DNA from 2 places in the Streptomyces rimosus genome. Region 1 is predicted to be linked to the other one. Evidence: riboswitches for the same ligand, from Rfam matches in the RefSeq annotation. Region 1 holds a riboswitch; the other holds the start of a gene.
What was found. Region 1 has a riboswitch for glycine ahead of gcvT (glycine cleavage system aminomethyltransferase GcvT). Riboswitches for the same ligand answer to the same signal wherever they lie in the genome.
Positions count from the first base shown of each region.

Region 2: it holds a riboswitch for glycine, as region 1 does, so the genes downstream of both, gcvP (aminomethyl-transferring glycine dehydrogenase) here and gcvT (glycine cleavage system aminomethyltransferase GcvT) in region 1, are expected to answer to the same signal.

Region 1 covers NZ_CP023688.1:2,901,958-2,912,570, reverse strand. Annotated here, with positions in the region: gene glyA (serine hydroxymethyltransferase) at 1-445, opposite strand, end outside; gene gcvH (glycine cleavage system protein GcvH) at 501-875, opposite strand; gene gcvT (glycine cleavage system aminomethyltransferase GcvT) at 964-2,130, opposite strand; glycine riboswitch at 2,163-2,271, opposite strand; glycine riboswitch at 2,272-2,367, opposite strand; gene CP984_RS11795 (AAA family ATPase) at 2,656-3,390, shown strand; gene CP984_RS11790 (hypothetical protein) at 3,552-4,397, opposite strand; gene CP984_RS11785 (enhanced serine sensitivity protein SseB) at 4,592-5,389, shown strand; gene CP984_RS11780 (enhanced serine sensitivity protein SseB C-terminal domain-containing protein) at 5,562-6,362, shown strand; gene CP984_RS11775 (ABC transporter permease) at 6,918-7,916, shown strand; gene CP984_RS11770 (ABC transporter substrate-binding protein) at 7,987-9,735, shown strand; gene CP984_RS11765 (ABC transporter permease) at 9,813-10,613, shown strand, end outside.
Region 2 covers NZ_CP023688.1:8,133,447-8,144,059, forward strand. Annotated here, with positions in the region: gene CP984_RS35655 (DUF881 domain-containing protein) at 1-724, shown strand, start outside; gene CP984_RS35660 (FHA domain-containing protein) at 843-1,679, shown strand; gene ftsR (transcriptional regulator FtsR) at 1,697-2,443, shown strand; gene CP984_RS35670 (bifunctional nuclease family protein) at 2,497-2,970, shown strand; gene CP984_RS35675 (MerR family transcriptional regulator) at 3,157-3,759, shown strand; gene CP984_RS35680 (DNA polymerase IV) at 4,050-5,594, shown strand; gene CP984_RS35685 (PRC-barrel domain-containing protein) at 5,486-5,887, opposite strand; glycine riboswitch at 6,002-6,099, shown strand; gene gcvP (aminomethyl-transferring glycine dehydrogenase) at 6,288-9,173, shown strand; gene CP984_RS35695 (DUF5999 family protein) at 9,318-9,524, opposite strand; gene CP984_RS35700 (hypothetical protein) at 9,889-10,476, opposite strand.

The DNA.
Region 1 (10,613 bases):
CGTCCACGTGGTAGGGCACCACGTTGTAGAGCTTGCCGGAGAAGTTGATCTTCATGCCGTGGGTCAGGTGCCCGCCGTGCGCGAGGTTCAGCCCCATGATCGTGTCGCCCGGCTTGAGCAGCGCGAACATCGCGGCGGCGTTGGCCTGCGCGCCGGAGTGCGGCTGCACGTTGGCGGCCTCGGCGCCGAAGAGTGCCTTGATGCGGTCGATGGCGATCCGCTCGACGACGTCGACGTGCTCGCAGCCGCCGTAGTAGCGGCGGCCCGGGTAGCCCTCGGCGTACTTGTTGGTGAGGACCGAGCCCTGGGCCTCCATGACGGCGGCCGGGGCGAAGTTCTCCGACGCGATCATTTCGAGGGTGGACTGCTGACGGTGGAGCTCGGCGTCGACGGCGGCGGCGATGTCCGGGTCGAGCTCGTGGAGGGAGCTGTTCAGAAGCGACATGACTCTTCCTGGGGTTCGCGGGGCGCACGGCCCCGCCAGGCGGCGGGTGGGCGGGTCAGCCGGTGAAGGCGGTGTACTCGTCGGCCGAGAGCAGGTCGTCCGGCTCGCCGCTGACCTTCACCTTGAACAGCCAGCCGCCCTCGAAGGGGGCGGTGTTCACCAGCGAGGGGTCGGTGACGACGTCCTCGTTGATCTCCGTGACCTCGCCGTCGACGGGGGAGTAGAGATCACTGACGGACTTGGTCGACTCCAGCTCACCGCAGGTCTCGCCCGCCGTGACCGTGGCACCGACCTCAGGGAGCTGCACGAAGACGACGTCGCCGAGCGCGTTGGCGGCGTGCTCGGTGATGCCGATCGTCGAGACGCCCTCCTCGGCGGCCGACAGCCACTCGTGCTCCTTGCTGTAGCGCAGCTGCTGGGGGTTGTTCATGTCTTGATTCTCCTGGATGCGGTGGCGTGCTCGGTGCAAGGGTCTTGACAGATGAGACGGGGGCGCGTCGTGGACGGTGGTACGCGCGTCACTTCTGGCGCTTGTAGAAGGGCAGCGCCACGACCTCGTACGGCTCGTGGGTGCCACGGATGTCCACCGCCACACCGGCGGTGCCGGGCGCGGCGTGCGCGGCGTCCACGTACGCCATCGCGACGGGCTTGCCCAGGGTGGGGGAGGGGGCGCCGGAGGTGACCTCGCCGATCACGGCGCCGTCCGGGCCCACGACCGGGTACCCGGCGCGCGGCACGCGGCGGCCCTCGGCGATCAGCCCGACCAGCTTGCGCGGCGGGCTGGCCTCGGCCCGGTCCCGGGCCGCCTCCAGCGCGGCGCGGCCCACGAAGTCGCCGCCGTTCGTCGTCTTCTCGAACTTCACGACCCGGCCCAGGCCCGCGTCGAACGGGGTGGTGTCGGTGGTCAGCTCGTGCCCGTACAGCGGCATGCCCGCCTCCAGGCGCAGGGTGTCCCGGCAGGACAGGCCGCACGGCACCAGGCCCGCGTCCTTGCCCGCGGCGGTCAGTGCCTCCCAGAGGGCGGGCGCGTCGGCCGGGCGGACGAACAGCTCGAAGCCGTCCTCGCCGGTGTAGCCCGTACGGGCGATCAGCGCCTCGACGCCCGCGACGGTGCCGGGCAGCCCGGCGTAGTACTTCAGGCCGTCCAGGTCGGCGATGGGGGCACCTCCCTGCACGAGCGGAGCCGAGTGCTTGGGGGACAGGGACTTCAGGATGCCGACGGACTCGGGTCCCTGTACGGCGAGCAGCGCGTACGCGTCCCGGTCGTCGCGCACCTCGGCGTCGAAGCCGTCCGCCCGCTCGGTGAGCGCGTCCAGCACGACCTGGGCGTTGGCGGCGTTGGCGACGACCATGTACGCGGTCTCGGCGAGGCGGTAGACGATCAGGTCGTCCAGGATGCCGCCCTCGGCGTTGCAGATCATGGTGTAGCGGGCGCGGCCGACGGCCACGCCGCCGATGTTGCCGACCAGAGCGAAGTCCAGCAGGTCGGCGGCGCGCGGTCCGGTGACGGTGATCTCGCCCATGTGGGAGAGGTCGAAGAGACCGGCGCGGGTCCGCACGGCGACATGCTCGTCACGCTCGCTGCCGTAGCGCAGCGGCATGTCCCAGCCGGCGAAGTCGGTCATGGTCGCGCCGAGGGCGCGATGAGTGGCGTCCAGCGCGGTCCGGCGGGGGGCTTGCGTCATGGTGATGGCTCCCGGGCATGGGTGACAGGACGGTCTCCCCATCTGTCATCGGAACCTGAGAGGTTCACCGGAAGGCCCTCGCCGGCCCCGGTTTGCACCTTGGGTGGAGCCACACCACGGCGGCCCGCTTTTCAGATCTGCCTCGCCCGCGCGGTATCGGGGCCTGAGAGATTCAAGGGAGGACTTGCTCCTTCGGCGCCCCGCCGTGGCGGCCGGGGACTCTCCCGCGCGGATTCAAGCGGCCGGTATGCAGTTGGCTGAGCGTGGCACCCGTACGGCGACGCGCGCGCCGAGGCGCGGTCCCGCACTGGGCGCGCACATCATCGCACGGGATCGCCGGATACAGGAGCCCTGGTCGTACCGGTGTTCGCCGGGGCGTCACGACAGTGTCCCGGGACCGTACTGATCGTGGGATTCCCTTGAAGCGCATTACCTTTTCTTGACACTCTGCGGGTAAGGGGCTGCGTCCCGGCCGGGGACGGACCACAGCCCCGGGGGACGACACCGGACCGGGAGGGGATCACGGTGCACAGGCAGGCCGTACTCGCGACGAGTCCGGGAGGCGTGCCCCCGGGCTGTGTGCCGGAAGCGACGGGAGCCGTCCCGGGGCCCCGGCGGCTGCCGCTCGGGGTGGTACGGCCCGGCCGGGCGCGGGACGCGGCGGTGGAGGTCGTCGATCTCCGGGACGGGCACGCTCCGCGCGAGGCGGCCGAGCTGCACTTCGCGGCGGGCGACGTCGTGGTGGTCTCCGGCCTGCCGGGCAGCGGCAAGAGCACGCTCATGCTCCGGGTGGTGCCCGCCGCCGACGGGCAGGGCGCCGTCGTGCACCGCGTCGACTCCCAGGACGTACGGGAGCGCTGGGAAAGCGGCAGGCTGCGCCGGCTGCCGTACGCGCTCTACCGGCCGCTGGTCCGCGCCTCCCACTACCTCGGCCTGCGGCGGGCCCTGCGCTCCGGCGGCAGCGTGGTGGTGCACGACTGCGGCACGCTCGCGTGGGTACGCCGCTGGCTCGCGCGCGAGGCCCGGCGGGGCGGGCGCGGGCTGCACCTGATGCTGCTGGACGTGCCGCCTGAAGTCGCGCTCTCCGGGCAGCGCTCGCGCGGGCGCGGCGTCTCCGGTTACGCCTTCGCCCGGCACCGGCGCGCGGTACGCCGCCTGGCCGCCCGTGCCCGCGCGGCCCGGCTCCCCGCGGGCTTCACCTCGGCGGTCCTGCTGGACCGTCCGGCGGCGGGCGCTCTGCGCCGGATCGGCTTCGAGTGAGCGTGCCGAGTTTCTGACGGTACGCCCGATTTCTGGAGGTGCACCCGGACGTACGCCTGACGGGCCGTACGGAACGTTCCGTACGGCCCGTCAGGACCGGTCCTAGCTGTGGCGTATCTCCCGCATCTGCGCCTCCTCCGGACGCTGGTTGCCGGGCCGATTCAGAGACCCAGGGCCTTGATGAGCACCGTGGGCAGCGACAGCACCGAGTTGAGCAGCGAGCCGGCGCCCTGCTGCTGGGGGGCCTCAGCGGGCTGCTGCTGAGGCGCTTCCGCGGCGGGCTGCTGTGCGTCGGCCGGCTGCTGCTGTGTGCCGGCGGGGCGCTGCTCCCCGTCCGCGGGCTGCTGCCTCGGCGCCTGAGCGGCGGGCGGCTGCGGGTCGCTGGTCGGCGCCTTCGGCTGGGCGGCGGGCTGCTCGTCCGTCTCGTACTCGTCGGCCGGCTGTCCCGACGGCTGGGGGACCGGCCGGTTGGCGGGCTGCGCGGCGGTCCCGTCGGCCGGCTGCTGGCGCAGGTCGCCGACCACCTTGTCCACGCCCAGGATCTTGAAGATGTCCACGACCGACCGGGAGACCGACTCGGTCAGCTGCCCGGTCCGGCTCATGGGGTCGGCGGGCTCCTCCGGCGACGGGGCCCGACGGCCGGTCAGCTCGTCGATTTTCACCCGCAGATCCTGCGACACCAGCCCGAGCCGCACGGTGTCGGCGGACACCGAACGGTCGGAGTCCGTATTCAGGATCTCCGCCAGCCGCTGGGCGTCGGCCAAAACCGTGTCCAGCCGCGTCCGCGCGGCCCTGACCTGCACGGAGTGACCGCGCGCTTCGGCGGACTTCTCGGCCAGCTCGGCCGAGGCGTCCGCCAGCCGGCTGATGTCGTCGACGATGACGCTCTGGTTGCGCTCATGGGACTTGGGGCCGTCCGACGCGCTCGCTGGGGCCGTTGCGCCGAGCGCGAGGGCGCCGGCGGCGGCCGCGCTGACGAGGGCGGGGACGGTCCGGTGCGTTGCCATCAGGAGACATGCCTTTCTGTAGGAACGGCAGGGCAAGATCACCCTGGAGCCACCTTCGGAGCGGTGTGCACGGTCCGCAACCGCTCGCGTGCGTTCGGTGGTCATCCGGACGCGTCAGGCCGCCGCCCGCCTGGTGGCGTTAGGGTCTTCGACCGAGTAAGGCGCGGTGCGCGGTACGAAGCGGGTGGGTGGACATGGACTTTCCGGAGCAGGGCATACCGCAGCTGGGGTGGCCCGCCAACGAACTGGAGGAGGTGCTCGCCGCCTCGGTGGGCGCGCCCGGCGCGGGCGCCCGCATCATCGAGGTGCTGGGGCGCAGCCGGATATGGGTGCCGCTGCCCAAGGGCGGCGGCCCGGAGAGCGCCGGCATGGGCCGGGCGGGCCTGGACCTGCCGACCGTCGAGATCGGCTCGGCCGCCTATGTACCGGTCTTCAGCTCCGAGCAGGAGTTCCTGAGGGTGGCCGGGCCGAACCTGTCCTACACCGTCGCGCCGGCCGCCGAGTTCGCGCGCGGCCTGCCCCCGCTGATGGGCATCGCGGTCAACCCGGAGGGCACCGTCGGCGTGCCGCTGCCGCCCGACGCAGTGGCCGAACTGTGCCGCACCGACCGCCTCGAACACCCCGGCGCGCCCAGCGGCGCCCGGGTCCGGCTGTTCGAGCCGGACTGGCAGGAGGAGCCGGTGGACTTCCTGGCCGCGGCCGGGCTGGAGTTCTCGGCCGCGGGCTTCGTCGTCACCGCCCGCCGCGCGCTGGCCAGCGTCGAGGGGGACGCGCCCGCGCTGTTCGTCGGCGTCCAGGTGGACGCCGCGGCCGTCGCGCCGCACGATCCGGCCGTACGGGACGCCGTGACCGGGGCGCTCGGCCGGGCCCTCGGCGGGACACCGCTGACCTGGCCCGTACAACTGGTCATGCTGGACCTCGCGCAGGGCGATCCGGTCGCCGACTGGATGCTGGAGCGGGTCCGCCCCTTCTACTCGCGCGAGCACGCGTAGCGGCCGTATCCGCGCCGCGGGCGGCCCCGTCCGCCGCCCGCCCCGGCCGGGCCGCGTCCGGCGGACGCAAGCGGCATGTGCTGATCCGACCGGGGTCCGGACGCAGGCTCTAAGCTGTTGGTGCAACCGGCAGGCGTACCCCACGTGCCTGCCGACAGAAGGGACGGACCACGTGAGCGCGGGTGCGCATCAGGGAGCGGCGGCCGGGCAGGTCGAGCAGATGCTGCAGCAGGTCTCGCCCGGCCGGTACGACGCCTACGAGGCGCTGCTGCAGGCGCTCGCCGCCGGCCAGGTCTGGATGCTGCTCTGGCACGGCCAGCCGGGTTCGCCCGATGCGCAGTACGGCAACATGGAGGTCGACGGGCTCGGCTACGCGCCGTGCGTGACCTCCGCCCCCGAGCTCGCCGCCAGCGGCTGGAACCGCGCCCACGAGGTCGTCTACGGCCGCGACATCGCGGCCACCCTCTTCCCGGACCGCTGGGGCCTGTGGCTGAACCCGCACGCCCCCGGCGGCGGTGTCGGCATCCCGTGGCTGGACCTGCGGCGTATCGCGGGCGGCCTGGACCGGCTGCCGGCCGGGCCGCTGCGGATCTGTGAACCGGCCATCGAGATCCCGCAGTTCTACGCCCTGCTGGGACAGAACGCGCACCGTACGCCCGCCGTGCGCTCGCTGCGCCGGGCCTGGGTGCAGCCCGCCCTCGGCGCCCCGTACCTGGCCATCGGCCTCGACCTGTACGACACGGGCCAACCGGCCGTGGATTCGGTGCGGTTGATGATCCAGCAGTCCATCGGCGCGGTGCCGGAGGGGCTGCCCGTCTCGACGGTCGCGATGAACGACGAGTACGACCCGGTCGGCATGTGGATGCGGGCCAACGCGCGGCCGTTCTTCGACCGGGACGCCTACGCGGCGGGCCCGGCACCCGCCCAGGCCCCGGCCCCGGCGTACGGCTACGGCTACCCGCGCCCGTACTGAACCCGGCGCACCGCCCCGGGCGCACCGCTCCCGCCGCACGCCCCGCTGCCCACCCCGCCCCGCCCGTCCCGGTCCGGGTGGTTTCCCGTGCTTCCGCCGGTGGCGTCCGGCTCCTGGCGGTTCCTCCCGGCCCGAAATGGCCTGCCGCGTCCGGTAGTTGACCTCTGGTCCGGACCGCGCGCCCCGCTCAGTCGCGGCAGATGTCCGTATAACGGAAATCCGTGGTTCACATCACAGTTGCGCATCCATTCCCGGTCAGGGCTGGTGAGTGATCGCAAGTCGGATGAAGACTCCCGCAGCAGAGGGCTTCGGTCCCCGTCGTACGCGAGTTCCATCCGCTCGTCAGTCGCGTGACCTTCCGCGACGTTCGCACCATCGGCAACACCTGCAACACCTGTTTCTGCAACGCCCGCACTACCTGCACCAGTTGCTCCAGCTGTTTCAGATTTCTCCCAGTTGCTTCAGATGTACCACTTGCACCAGTGATGTGAACCAGGCCGCGCAACCGCGGCGCGCATGGGCCGGCGGCGCCGGCCGAGAGGGGTCAAAGGCACCGTGACCGCACCGATCGAGACCACCGGGGCGGCTGCCGAGGCGCAGCCGGAAGCGGTGCTGCAAGGCGTCGAGGGCAAGAAGATCGAGGGCCGCTCGCTCGGGCAGATCGCCTGGCTGCGGTTCAAGCGCGACAAGGTCGCGGTAGCGGGTGCCATCGTTGTCATCCTGCTGATCCTCGTCGCCGCCCTCTCCCGTCCGATCCAGGGCTGGCTGGGCCTGGACCCCAACAGCCCCAACCGGGACCTCATCGACCCCAACACCACCCTGCCCAGCGGTGACTTCGGCGGCATGAGCTGGGAGCATCCGTTCGGCGTCGACCCCAAGTTCGGCCGCGACCTGTTCGCGCGGGTGCTGGAGGGCTCCTGGGTCTCGCTGATCGTGGCGTTCGGCGCGACGCTGCTGTCGGTGGCCATCGGCACCGTGCTCGGCGTGGTGGCCGGCTTCTACCGGGGCCGGGTGGACGCGCTGATCAGCCGGCTGATGGACGTCTTCCTGGCCTTCCCGCTGCTGCTGTTCGCCATCGCCATCTCCGCCTCGCTCCAGGGCGGCGCCTTCGGGCTCGAAGGGCTGCCGCTGCACATCTCGGTCCTGATCTTCGTGATCGGTTTCTTCAACTGGCCCTATATGGGCCGGATCGTGCGGGCCCAGACGCTGTCGCTGCGCGAGCGGGAGTTCGTGGACGCCGCCCGCGGCATGGGCGCCCGCGGCCCGTTCATCCTCTTCCGGGAGCTGCTGCCGAACCTGGTGGGACCGATCATCGTCTACTCGACGCTGCTGATCCCCTCCAACATCCTCTTCGAGGCGGCGCTGAGCTTCCTGGGCGTCGGCATCCAGCCGCCCCAGGCGTCCTGGGGCGGCATGCTCAACCAGGCGGTCAAGTACTACGAGGTCGACCCCCAGTACATGATCGTCCCCGGCCTCGCGATCTTCATCACCGTGCTGGCGTTCAACCTCCTCGGTGACGGCCTCAGGGACGCGCTCGACCCGCGCAGCCGCTGACACCGCCGGGCGCCCGCGCCCGGCAGGCCCCCACCCAAGTTTCCGACCAACGAAGGGGAAACCGACCATTATGCGAAGGTCAGTCCCGGTCGCGGCGATCGCGGCCCTCACCAGTGCGGGCCTCCTGCTGTCCGGCTGCAGCGGCAAGAGCTCGGGCGGAGGCTCGGCGGAGGCGAACGCCGCCACCAAGGGCATCGTCAACGCCTCGGACGAGAAGGGCGGCACGCTCACCTACGCGATGAGCGACGCCCCCGAGTCCTTCGACCCGGGCAACACGTACTACGCCTACGTCTGGAACTTCAGCCGGCTGTATGCGCGTGCGCTCACCACCTTCAAGCCGGGCCCCGGCGCCAAGGGCAACGAGCTGGTGCCCGACCTCGCGGAGTCGATGGGCAAGTCCAGCGACGGCAACAAGACCTGGACGTACAAGATCCGCAAGGGCCTCAAGTACAGCGACGGCACCGCGATCACCTCGAAGGACGTCAAGTACGCGGTGGAGCGCAGCAACTTCGCGCGCGACATCCTCTCGCTCGGCCCGAACTACTTCCAGACCTACCTCCAGGACAACGAGGGCGGCTACAAGGGCCCGTACAAGGACGACAGCAAGGAAGGTCTGAAGTCCATCGAGACCCCGGACGACCAGACCATCGTCTTCCACCTCAAGCAGGCGTTCGCCGAGTTCGACTACCTGGTCAGCGCGCCGCAGACGGCACCGGTGCCGCAGGCCAAGGACAAGGGCGCGGACTACACCAAGAACATCGTCTCCTCCGGCAGCTACAAGTTCGACACCTACGAGGAGGGCAAGCAGGTCATCCTCTCCCGTAACCCCCACTGGTCGGCCGCGACCGACCCGCTGCGCAAGCAGCTGCCGGACAAGATCGTGCTGAAGATGAAGGTCGCCCAGTCGACGATCGACAAGGACCTGAAGGCGGGCAACACCCACATCGACATGGCGGGGCGCGGGGTGGACGCCCAGACCCAGGCCCAGCTCCTGACGAACACCAAGGACAAGGGCAACACCGACAACGCGCTCGGCCAGCGCCTGTCCTATGTGGCGATCAACTCCAAGGTCGCGCCGTTCGACAAGCCCGAGTGCCGCAAGGCCGTGCAGTACGCGATCGACAAGAAGGCCGTGCAGACCGCGCTCGGCGGGCCGATCCGCGGTGAGATCGCCTCCACGGTGCTGCCCACCGACCTCGCCGGGTACCAGAAGTTCGACCTGTACCCGCAGAAGTACAACGGTGAGAACCTCGACCTGACCGAGGCCAAGAAGCAGTGGCAGGCGTGCGGCGCCGGCAATGTGAGCACCGTGATCACCGCCCGCAGCGACCGCCAGGACGAGGTCGACGCGGCCACCTCGGTGATCAACTCGCTGAAGAAGATCGGCATCAACGCCAAGATCCAGACGTACCCGAGCGGCAAGTACTTCTCGGACTACGCGGGCGTGCCGGAGTTCACCAAGAAGAACAACGTCGGTCTGATGATGATGCAGTGGGGCTCGGACTACCCGACCGGCTTCGGCTACCTGAACCAGATCGTCAACGGCAAGGCGATCCAGAAGTCCGGCAACTCCAACCTCTCCCAGCTGGACGACCCGGCCATCAACAAGCTGCTCGACGAGGCCATCGCGACCAGCGACAAGGGGCAGCGGGAGAAGGACTACGCCGAGGTCGACAAGAAGACGATGGAGCAGTCGGTCATCGTCCCGCTGACCTACTTCAAGATCCTGCTGTACCGCTCCCCGAAGGCCACCAACCTGGTGTCCACCTCCGCCTACAGCGGTGAGTACGACTACCTCAACGTCGGCGTCAAGAAGTAGCAAGCCCGAAAGGCAGGTGAAGGCAAGGGCTTCCGCGGGCCGGCCGGGCCGGCCCGCGGTGCCGACGCCGCAGTCCCGTGTTCGCGTACATCATCCGCAGGTTGATCAGCGCCGTGATACTGCTGCTGATCGTCAGCGCGGTCACCTTCGGCATCTTCTTCGTGCTGCCGAAACTGGCCGGACAGACCGGCGACCAGTTGGCCGCGCAGTACATCGGAAAGGCCCCGTCGGCCGCGGACATCGCCGCGGTGAAGAAGAACCTCGGCTTGGACAAGCCGGTCTTCGTGCAGTACTGGGACTTCCTCAAGGGCATCTTCGTCGGGATCGACTACAAGTTCGGTCCGGACGCCGCCACATGCAACGTGCCGTGCTTCGGCTACTCCTTCAAGACCCACCTGGAGGTCTGGCCGGAGATCCAGTCCCGGCTCCCGGTGACCATCTCGCTGGCCGCCGGCGCGGCCGTGGTGTGGCTGGTCTCCGGCGTCGCCACCGGCGTGCTCTCCGCGCTGCGCCCCGGTTCGGTCTTCGACCGGCTGGCGATGGGCGTCGCCCTGGCCGGCGTCTCGCTGCCCATGTTCTTCACCGGCGCCCTGGCGCTGGCCCTGTTCACCTACCAGTGGCCGATCTTCGAGCGCAGCGACTACGTGCCGCTCTTCGAGGACCCGTTCCTGTGGGCGCAGACGCTGGTGCTGCCGTGGGTCACGCTGGCCTTCCTCTACTCCGCCCTCTATGCCCGCCTGACCAGAGCGAGCATGCTGGAGACGCTGAGCGAGGACTACATCCGTACCGCGCGCGCCAAGGGGCTGGGCGAGCGCAAGGTCGTGGTGCGCCACGGTCTGCGCGCGGCCCTCACCCCGATCGTCACGGTCTTCGGCATG
Region 2 (10,613 bases), 5.2 Mb from region 1:
GGCGATGACCGGGCGGCAGCGCCTGGTGGCCGGTCTGTGGCCGCCGCGGCTCACCCGCGCCCAACTGATCGTGGCCCTGCTGCTGTTCATTCTCGGTCTCGGCCTGGCAATTCAGGTACGTTCCACCAGTGACAGCAGTGCACTACGGGGCGCGCGACAGGAGGACCTTGTGCGCATCCTGGATGAATTGGACAACCGTTCGCAGCGTCTGACGGATGAGCAGCGCAGGCTGGAAGGCCAGAAGACGGAACTGGAGAACAGCTCGGACCAGGCCGAGGAGGCCCGTAAACAGACCGTGGAGAAGGAGCAGCAGCTCGGCGTGCTGGCGGGGACGGTGGCGGCCCAGGGGCCGGGCATCAACCTCACCATCAACGACCCGACGCACTCCGTCGAGGCGGACAAACTCCTGGACACCATCCAGGAGTTGCGGGCGGCCGGGGCCGAGGCCATCCAGATCAACGACGTACGGATCGTGGCCGGTTCGTATGTCTCGGATGTCCGTGGCGGCGTGGAGGTGGACGGCAAGCGGGTCGCCCAGCCGTACCGCTTCAAGGTGATCGGCAAGCCCGAGGACCTGGAGCCCGCGCTGAACATCCCGGGCGGAGTGGTGCAGACTTTGGAAAAGGAGCAGGCCACAGTGTCGGTGAGCCGTGACGAGAAGATCATCGTGGATGCCTTGCGGGAGGCGAAGCGGCCTGACTACGCTCGGTCGTCATCGCGGTGAGTGAGCCACGAATGGGGACGGCCCGGGTCGGGCATGAGGTAGCGGGGGGTCGGCGCACCGTTCGGGTGGTGCGTGGTGGAAACTGTGTGGAGGCCACGGACGTTCACCGGATGTCCGGATCGGCCGGTGTGTGCATCGAGGGTTCGTCCTGCCCCACGGGCGGGTCTGTTTCGTTCAAGGGGAATCGCCCGTGAAGTTGTTTGCAAAGCTGTTCGGCAAGAGCGCACGCCAGGAGGGCGGCACCGGCTCGGCGAAGCACCGTGCCCCGCGCCAGCCCGAGGAGAGCGGTGCCGCCCAGGAGCGCCCGCTCTTCCGCGACCAGGTCGGCGCGCCCGGCGCCGGTTCTGTTGACCCCTCCGTGTCCGGCCGCATAGGTTCCCAGGGACCGTCGGCCGCGAACACGGGTGGAGGGGTTTCCTTGCCGGTCTGTACGAGGTGCGGTCACCGCAACGCCGAGGCGAGCCGGTTCTGCTCCAACTGCGGAGCGCCGCTGCGCCCCGGCGCGCAGGCGGAGCGTGCCTCTGAGACGACCTCCACCATCTCCATCTCGGGGCTGGAGGCGTACGACGCGGAGACGACCGGGCAGACGGCGATCCCGTCGCTGTCCCCCGAGGCGCAGGCGGCCGTCGAGGCGCTGCCGATGGGCTCGGCCCTGCTGGTCGTGCGCCGCGGTCCGAACTCGGGCAGCCGCTTCCTGCTGGACGGCGACCTGACGACGGCCGGCCGCCACCCGCAGAGCGACATCTTCCTGGACGACGTGACGGTCTCGCGTCGCCACGTGGAGTTCCGCCGCGGCCAGGACGGCACCTTCACCGTCGCCGACGTCGGCAGCCTGAACGGCACGTACGTCAACCGTGAGCGGATCGACTCGGTCCTGCTCGCCAACGGTGACGAGGTGCAGATCGGCAAGTTCCGGCTGGTCTTCTACGCGAGCCAGCGGGGCGTCGGCTTCTGACCGGCCAAGGAAGGCATATGCACCGCACTGGGCCGGGCGGTGCCGGGTCGGCCGGCACCGCCGCGGACGGCAAGCTGATGAGCATCGGAACGGTGCTCAACTCGCTGCGCGACGAGTTCCCCGAGGTCACCATCTCCAAGATCCGTTTCCTGGAGGCCGAGGGGCTCGTCGAGCCGCGGCGCACCCCGTCCGGCTACCGGAAGTTCAGCACGGACGACGTCGCCCGGCTGGCGTCCGTCCTGCGGATGCAGCGTGACCACTATCTTCCGCTGAAAGTGATCCGCGAGCATCTCGACGCCGTGGCGCGCGGTGAGCAGGTGCAGCTGCCGGCGCCCGCCGCGCCCGCGGGGGAGCTGTTCGAGGGGCTCGGCGAGCCGGACGCCGACCGGCCCACGGCCGCCCGCATAGGCCGGGCGGAGCTGCTGGCCGCCGCGGAGGTCGAGGAGGCCGAGCTCGCCGACTGGGAGTCGTACGGCCTCATCGTCCCGGACGACGGGGGCGGGTACGACATCGAGGCCGTCACGGTCGCCAAACTCGTCGCCGAGCTGGGGCGCTTCGGTCTGGAACCGCGCCATCTGCGGACGGTGAAGGCGGCGGCCGAGCGGGAGGCCAATCTGGTCGAGCAGGTCGTGGCGCCGCTGCGCCGCCACCGCAATCCGCAGACCAGGCAGCATGCCGAGGCCACGGCCAGGGAGCTGGCCACGCTGTCCGTACGGCTGCATGCTGCACTGGTCCAGTCCGCCCTGCGCGTCCGCCTGACGTGAGCAATGGGTGGCCCGACTACCCAAACCGGCCGGGCACGTCCTAGGGTTGCTGTGTGAACGAGCTCGATGTCGTGGGTGTCCGGGTGGAAATGCCTTCCAACCAACCGATCGTGCTCCTACGGGAGGTAGGAGGCGATCGTTACCTGCCCATTTGGATCGGGCCGGGGGAGGCCACCGCCATCGCCTTCGCCCAGCAGGGGATGGCCCCTGCCAGGCCGCTGACGCACGACCTCTTCAAGGACGTGCTGGAAGCGGTGGGCCAGGAACTGACCCAGGTCCGCATCACGGACCTGCGCGAGGGGGTCTTCTATGCCGAACTGGTCTTCGCCAGTGGTGTCGAGGTCAGCGCCCGTCCGTCCGACGCCATAGCGCTGGCGCTGCGCACCGGTACGCCGATCTACGGGACCGACGGGGTCCTCGACGACGCGGGGATCGCCATCCCGGACGAGCAGGAGGACGAGGTGGAGAAGTTCCGCGAGTTCCTCGACCAGATCTCGCCCGAGGACTTCGGCACCAACAGCCAGTGAGCCAGGTGCGCGGAGGGGTGCCTTCCGCGCATTCGATTAGCCTTTCCCTGAGCAGGGACACGAGAAACCACTCGCAAGGTGATTATCACTCGGCGTGGCGAGCGCGGCGATCGTTGACGCACCCCGAGTGACTGCATACCGTCGATAGGGCAGGTCCCGTCCGGGACGTGGAGGACGGAGGTCGGCGTGGCAATCACCGGCGACGGTACGGCGGCGGAAGGGGCGTTGCCGCTCCACTCCGGGGCTGCTGACCGCACCCCGGCACAGGCCGCCGGGGCACCGGGCGACCGCGGGGCGGACACCATCGGCTACCGGGGCCCGACGGCGTGCGCGGCCGCGGGGATCACTTACCGCCAGCTCGACTACTGGGCCCGTACGGGGCTCGTCGAGCCGAGCGTCCGGCCCGCCTACGGGTCGGGCACCCAGCGGCTCTACAACTTCCGGGACGTCGTCGTCCTGAAAATCGTCAAGCGGCTGCTGGACACCGGGGTCTCCCTCCAGAACATCCGCACCGCCGTCCGGCACCTGCGCTCCCGCGGGCTGTCCGACCTGGCGAGAATGACGCTGATGAGCGACGGCGCGACGGTCTACGAATGCACCTCGCCCGATGAGGTCGTCGACCTGCTCCAAGGGGGACAGGGCGTCTTCGGCATCGCCGTGGGCGTGGTCTGGCGCGATGTGGAAAGCGCGCTGTCGCAGCTTCACGGGGAGCGGGTGGACACCGGCGAGACGCTGGTCCGGCACAACCCGCACGACGAACTGGCGCGGCGCCGCAACCGGGCGGGGTGAGCGGGGGCGTACGCCGCGGGGCCGGGGGCCGATCGCCCCGGCGTGCTCCGGCGCATCCGGCGTACCCGACGTACGGAATACGGGCGTGCGCTCCTCGCGCGCCCGTTACGACGGCCTCCTGCGCCTCTGCCGCACCAGGAGATCCATAACGGCCACAGGAGCCGCACACGGCCTCCGAAGCGCGCACGCGGCCTCTCAGAGGATTCCGGAGTGCGCCCGAGGCAGGGTGAGGCCGCGCGCGGCGGGGTCGGTCGGGGCGATTGTCAGTGGTGTGGGGGAGCATCGGTCGTGTGAGACGTGCGCCGACGATCCTGCATCTGGACATGGATGCGTTCTATGCGTCCGCCGAACAGGCGGCGAAGCCGAGCCTGCGCGGAAAGCCCGTGGTGGTCGGCGGGATCGGCCCGCGCGGCGTGGTCTCCACGGCGTCGTACGAGGCCCGGGTCTTCGGGGTGCGCTCGGCCATGCCGACCGCCCAGGCCCGCCGCCTCTGCCCGAACGCCGCGTATCTGACCCCGCGCTTCACCCTGTACCGCCGGGTGAGCGACCAGGTCATGGAACTGCTTCACGCGCTGTCGCCGCTGGTGGAGCCGCTCAGCCTGGACGAGGCGTTCGTGGACCTGGAGGCCGGCGGCACCGAGGCCGACACGGCGGCCGCACGGGCCGTGGGGGAGCGGCTGCGGCGGGACATCAGACGCACGACGGGGCTCACCGGGTCGGTGGGCCTGGCCGGGGCCAAGATGCTGGCCAAGATCGCGTCCGAGCAGGCCAAGCCGGACGGCCTGGTGGTCATCGAGCCGGGGACGGAACGGGAGCTGCTGGGCCCGATGACGGTGCGTACGCTGCCCGGCGTCGGCCCCGCCACGGCCGAGACGCTGCGCCGGGCGGGCATCCACACGATCGCCGAGACGGCGGAGGCGGGGGAGGCGGAGCTGGTGCGCCTCCTGGGCAAGGCGCACGGCACCGGGCTGTACGCCATGGCGCTGGGCCGCGACGAGCGGCCCGTGGTGGCCGAGCGGGATGCGAAGTCCATATCGGTCGAGGACACCTTCGACGTGGACCTGACCGACCGGACCCGGGTGCGGGCCGAGGTGACGCGGCTGGCGGACCGGTGCGTGGAGCGGTTGCGGGCGGCCGGGCGCTCCGGCCGGACCGTCGTGATCAAGGTGCGTAACTACGACTTCTCGACGCTGACCAGGTCGGAGACGCTGCGCGGACCCACCGACGACCCGAGTGTGGTGCGGGAGGCGGCGGCCCGGCTGCTGGACCTGGTGGACACGACGGGCGGCGTACGGCTGCTGGGCGTGGGCGTGACCGGGCTCGCCGACTTCACCCAGGAGGACCTGTTCGCCCAGCTCGCGACGGAGAAGGCGGCCGAAGAGGAGGCCGAGCGGGAGCGCCGGGTGGCGGCGGAGGCGGCCCGGGAGGCGGCCGACGAGCCCGAGCGGCCCCGGCGCTGGCTCCCCGGGCTGGACGTGATCCATGAGGAGCACGGCGCCGGCTGGGTGCAGGGCAGCGGTGTCGGCCGGGTGACCGTACGGTTCGAGCAGCCGTGGTCCGGGCCCGGCCGGGTGCGCACCTTCCCCGTGGACGACCCGGCGCTGCGCCCCGGCGAGCCGCTGCCGCTGGTGGGCGGGCCGGCCGAGCCATCCACCGGGCCCGCACAGGAGGGCCCTGCCCAGAAGGACCCCGCCCAGAAGGGAGCTGACCAGAAGGCCCCCGCCCCTCAGTCCTCCGCCCCCGCCACCCTCCCGAATTCCGTGTCGGCCCGCGCGGCGTCCGAGCCGGGGACGGGCCCGGAGACGGAATCGGGGGCCGGGATGTCCAGCCGGTAGTGGTGGTAGAGCTGTAGTTCCTGCTCCGGCGAGAGGTGGCGGCCCACCCCGAAGTCCGGCGCATCCCTGATCAGCTTGCGGTCGTAGGGGACGTGCAGCACCTCGTCGACCAGATCGCTGGGCTCCAGGGGCACGAACGCGTCCCGGCTGAAGATCCCGGTGCGTACGGCCGCCCATTCCGGTTCTCCGGTCGCGTCGTCCAGGTACACCTCGTCGACGGTGCCGATCTTGGTTCCGTTCTTGTCGAACGCCTTGCGGCCGATCAAGCTGCGGGGATCGATATCGGTCTGCACGGTCCCTCCATGTGGTCGCAACTGCCTTGTGACAACTACCAAACGGCACATTTCATGCCCCGGCCACTCGAAGGAACGCCCGTTCGCCGCGCTGGTAGGCTGGCGAACGGCTGTCGACCCCATGCGGGAGAGTCCTTCGCCGATCATGGCGAGGGCGCCGAAGGAGCAACTCCTCCCCGGAATCTCTCAGGCTCATGTACCGCATGGACGAGGTCACTCTGGAAAGCAGGGCGGGCCACGGACGGGCACAGCGCCGGAGCCCCTCCTCACCGACGGTGAAAGCCGGTGCCGCGTGCGGAACCGGTGAAGCTCTCAGGTTGCGATGACAGAGGGGGAGGCCGTCCGGGCACCAGCGCCGTGGTGCCCCGCAGAGGTCGAAACGACCAGGAGGCCCCCGCAGATGACCACCAACCGCATCTCCTTGACCGAGCTGGAACGCGGTACCCCGTTCGAGCAGCGGCACATCGGCCCCGGTCCGGAGGACCAGGCCAAGATGCTCGCGCAGGTCGGTTTCGGATCGCTGGACGAGCTGACCGCGGCCGCCGTACCGGATGTGATCAAGAGTGCGGAGGCGCTGGGGCTGCCGCAGGGCCGCAGCGAGGCCGAGGTGCTGGCCGAGCTGCGGGCGCTCGCGGACCGTAACCAGGTGCTCGCCCCGATGATCGGGCTCGGCTACCACGGCACGTTCACCCCGCCGGTGATCCTGCGCAACGTGATGGAGAACCCCGCCTGGTACACGGCCTACACCCCGTACCAGCCGGAGATCTCGCAGGGCCGCCTGGAGGCGCTGCTCAATTTCCAGACCATGGTCGCCGACCTGACCGGACTGCCGACCTCCGGCGCCTCGCTGCTCGACGAGGGCACGGCCGCCGCCGAGGCGATGGCCCTCGCGCGGCGCGTGGGCAAGGTCAAGGACGGCGTCTTCCTGGTCGACGCCGACTGCCTGCCGCAGACCATCGCCGTGATCGAGACCCGCGCCGAGCCGACCGGCGTCGAGGTCGTGGTGGCCGACCTGTCCGACGGCATACCGGCCGAGGTGGCCGAGCGCGGCGTCTTCGGCGTGCTGCTCCAGTACCCCGGCGCGTCCGGTGCCGTACGCGACCCCCGCGCCGTGATCGAGCGGGCGCACGAGCTGGGCGCGGTCGTCACCGTCGCCGCCGATCTGCTGGCGCTGACGCTGCTGACCTCGCCGGGTGAGCTGGGCGCGGACATCGCCGTCGGCACCACCCAGCGGTTCGGCGTGCCGATGGGCTTCGGCGGCCCGCACGCCGGGTTCATGGCCGTACGGGAGAAGTTCGCCCGTAGCCTGCCCGGCCGCCTGGTGGGCGTCTCGGTCGACGCGGACGGCAACAAGGCGTACCGCCTCGCCCTCCAGACGCGCGAGCAGCACATCCGCCGCGAGAAGGCCACCAGCAACATCTGCACCGCGCAGGTCCTGCTCGCGGTGATGGCGGGCATGTACGCCGTCTACCACGGCCCGGACGGGCTCGCGGCCATCGCGCGCCGTACCCACCGCTACGCCTCCATCCTGGCCGAGGGCCTGCGCGCCGGCAGCGTCGAGGTCGTGCACGGCGCGTACTTCGACACGCTGACCGTACGGGTGCCGGGCCGGGCCGCCGAGGTGGTCGCAGCGGCCCGCGAGGCGGGGGTCAACCTGCGCCTGGTCGACGCGGACCTGGTGGGCGTGGCCTGCGACGAGACCACCGGGCGCGCGCAGGTGCACGCGGTGTGGGGCGCCTTCGGCGTCCAGGCCGACATCGAGCGGCTGGACGAAGCCGTGGCCGACGCGCTGCCGTCGGAGCTGCTGCGCGGCGACGCGTACCTGACGCACCCGGTCTTCCACCAGCACCGCTCCGAGACCGCGATGCTGCGCTACCTGCGCCGCCTGTCGGACAAGGACTACGCGCTGGACCGCGGCATGATCCCGCTCGGCTCCTGCACCATGAAGCTGAACGCGACGACCGAGATGGAGCCGGTCACCTGGCCCGAGTTCGGGCAGCTGCACCCGTTCGCGCCGGTCGAGCAGGCGCAGGGCTACCTCACGCTGATCGCGGAGCTGGAGGAGCAGCTGGCCACGGTCACCGGCTACGACAAGGTCTCCATCCAGCCGAACGCCGGCTCGCAGGGCGAACTGGCCGGGCTGCTGGCCGTGCGGGCCTACCACCGCGCCAACGGCGACGCGCAGCGCACCGTCTGCCTCATCCCCTCCTCGGCGCACGGCACCAACGCGGCCAGCGCCGTGATGGCCGGCATGAAGGTCGTCGTCGTCAAGACCGGCGCGGACGGCGAGGTGGACGCGGACGACCTGCACGCCAAGATCGAGCAGTACCGTGACGAGCTCGCGGTCCTGATGGTCACCTACCCGTCCACGCACGGCGTGTTCGAGGAGCACATCACCCAGATCTGCGCGGCGGTGCACGACGCGGGCGGCCAGGTGTACGTGGACGGCGCCAACCTGAACGCGCTGGTCGGGCTCGCCGAGCCGGGCAAGTTCGGCGGCGATGTCTCGCACCTGAACCTGCACAAGACCTTCTGCATCCCGCACGGCGGCGGCGGTCCGGGCGTCGGCCCGGTCGGCGTGCGCGCCCACCTGGCGCCGTACCTGCCCAACCACCCGCTGCAGCCCTCCGCGGGCCCGGAGACGGGCGTCGGGCCCATCTCCGCGGCGCCGTGGGGCTCCGCCGGCATCCTGCCCATCTCCTGGGCGTACGTCCGGCTGATGGGCGGCGCGGGCCTCAAGCGCGCCACCCAGGTCGCGGTGCTCGGCGCCAACTACATCGCCAAGCGCCTGGAGCCGCACTACCCCGTGCTCTACACCGGCCCCGGCGGCCTGGTCGCGCACGAGTGCATCATCGACGTACGGCCGCTGACCAAGGCGACCGGTGTGAGCATCGACGATGTCGCCAAGCGGCTGATCGACTACGGCTTCCACGCGCCGACGATGTCGTTCCCGGTGGCCGGCACGCTGATGATCGAGCCGACCGAGAGCGAGAACCTGGACGAGCTGGACCGCTTCTGCGACGCGATGATCGCGATCCGCGCGGAGATCGACAAGGTCGGTTCGGGGGAGTGGGACAAGGACGACAACCCGCTGCGCAACGCCCCGCACACCGCGGGGGCGCTGAGCGGCGCGTGGCCGCACCCGTACACCCGTGAGGAGGCGGTCTTCCCGGCCGGTGTCGAGGCGGCGGAGAAGTACTGGCCGCCGGTGCGCCGTATCGACGGTGCGTTCGGCGACCGCAACCTTGTCTGCTCCTGCCCGCCGCTGGAGGAGTACGACAGCTGATCCGTGGGCGCGCCGCTCACGGCGGCGCGGCATGCGAAGGGCCCTCGGCGTGGACGCCGGGGGCCCTGTTGTCCGTTGTGCTGAGTTGTGCGGTGCTCTGTGCCGTGTTGTGCGGTCGCCCGCGGTGGCGCCGCCCGTGAAGGATCAGGCGGCGGTGGCCACGTGCGGTGTGCCCAGCACCCGGTGCGGCGCGATGACCTGGCCGTCCGGCAGCAGTTCACCGGTGTCCTCGAACAGGAGGACACCGTTGCACAGCAGGCTCCAGCCCTGCTCCGGGTGGTGCGCCACAAGATGGGCGGCCTCCCGGTCGGCGGAGTCTGCGGTCGGGCACGGTGGTTGATGCTGGCACATGGATGAGATCTTTCGCTGCGATGTGGTCTGATTCGTCCTGCGGCTCGACGCGATGCTCATGGCCGCTCCCCCGTTTCAGTAGGTCGATACCAGTGTTGCCCCACGGGCCGGATTCCGCAGGGATTTGGCTGCAGCGGCACTCACTAGATAATGACGCATCACCCGTGCGGTCGGTTCATTTCAAGTACGGGACGTTGACGGGGCGTTGGGAGTGACCCGGCCGCGTACTCCGCGTGGGTGAGCGCAGCGGAGCGCCCCGCGTCCAAAAGGGCGCGGGGCGCGAACCTGTGGAACGGTGTGCATCTGTGCGCGGTTGCGGTGGTACGACGTCGGCCGCTCGCCGCGGAGAACCCCCTGCGGAGCCTCAGGCCGGTGACCCCAGCAGCGGTACCGGGGCCAGGCGCAGGGTCAGCCGGGGCAGCAGATCCGCCACCCGGTGCGGCCGGTGCGCCGCGATGCCCGGCGGGGCCGGCGCCAGTGGTACGAGGACGTCGCCCGGCGCGGGCACGCCCTCGGCGCCGTCGGCACCGACGTCGTGGTGCAGCCACAAAGTGAGCATGTACAGCTCCGGCACGGACAGCAGCCGGGGCTGGTACGGAGTCGGTACGGACTCCGCCTGACGCAGTGCCCGTTCGGTCGATGTGACGTAGGGGCCCTCGCAGAAATGCGAGAAGGCCCAGCCGTCCGCGGTGAGCATCGCCTCTGCGGTCGCCACCGCGCGTTCCCCGTCGCGGATCAGGAAGCGCCAGCCGGTCAGCCGGGTGCGGGGCGGGCCGGCGGGGTGGCTGACATCGTCCAACACGTGGACGGGCAGGGGCAGTTCGGGGGTGAGGGGGCCCTGGTGGGCACGGAGGGCGGGGGTGCGGGCCTCACGCACGGCGGTGGGGGAACCGAGGGCGGCGAGGACGCTGCGGAGGGCGGGCGCGGGGGCAGGGGGAACATGCAGCGGCATGGTGGGTCGCCTCTCACTTGGGAGACACGGTGGTGCTGGGCAAGTGCGGACGTCGTCGTCAGCGTCGGGGACAGAGCGCCAGTACATGGCCGATCGGGGACGTCGGCCCGGCGGGGTTCAGCCGCTTTGCCGCAGCC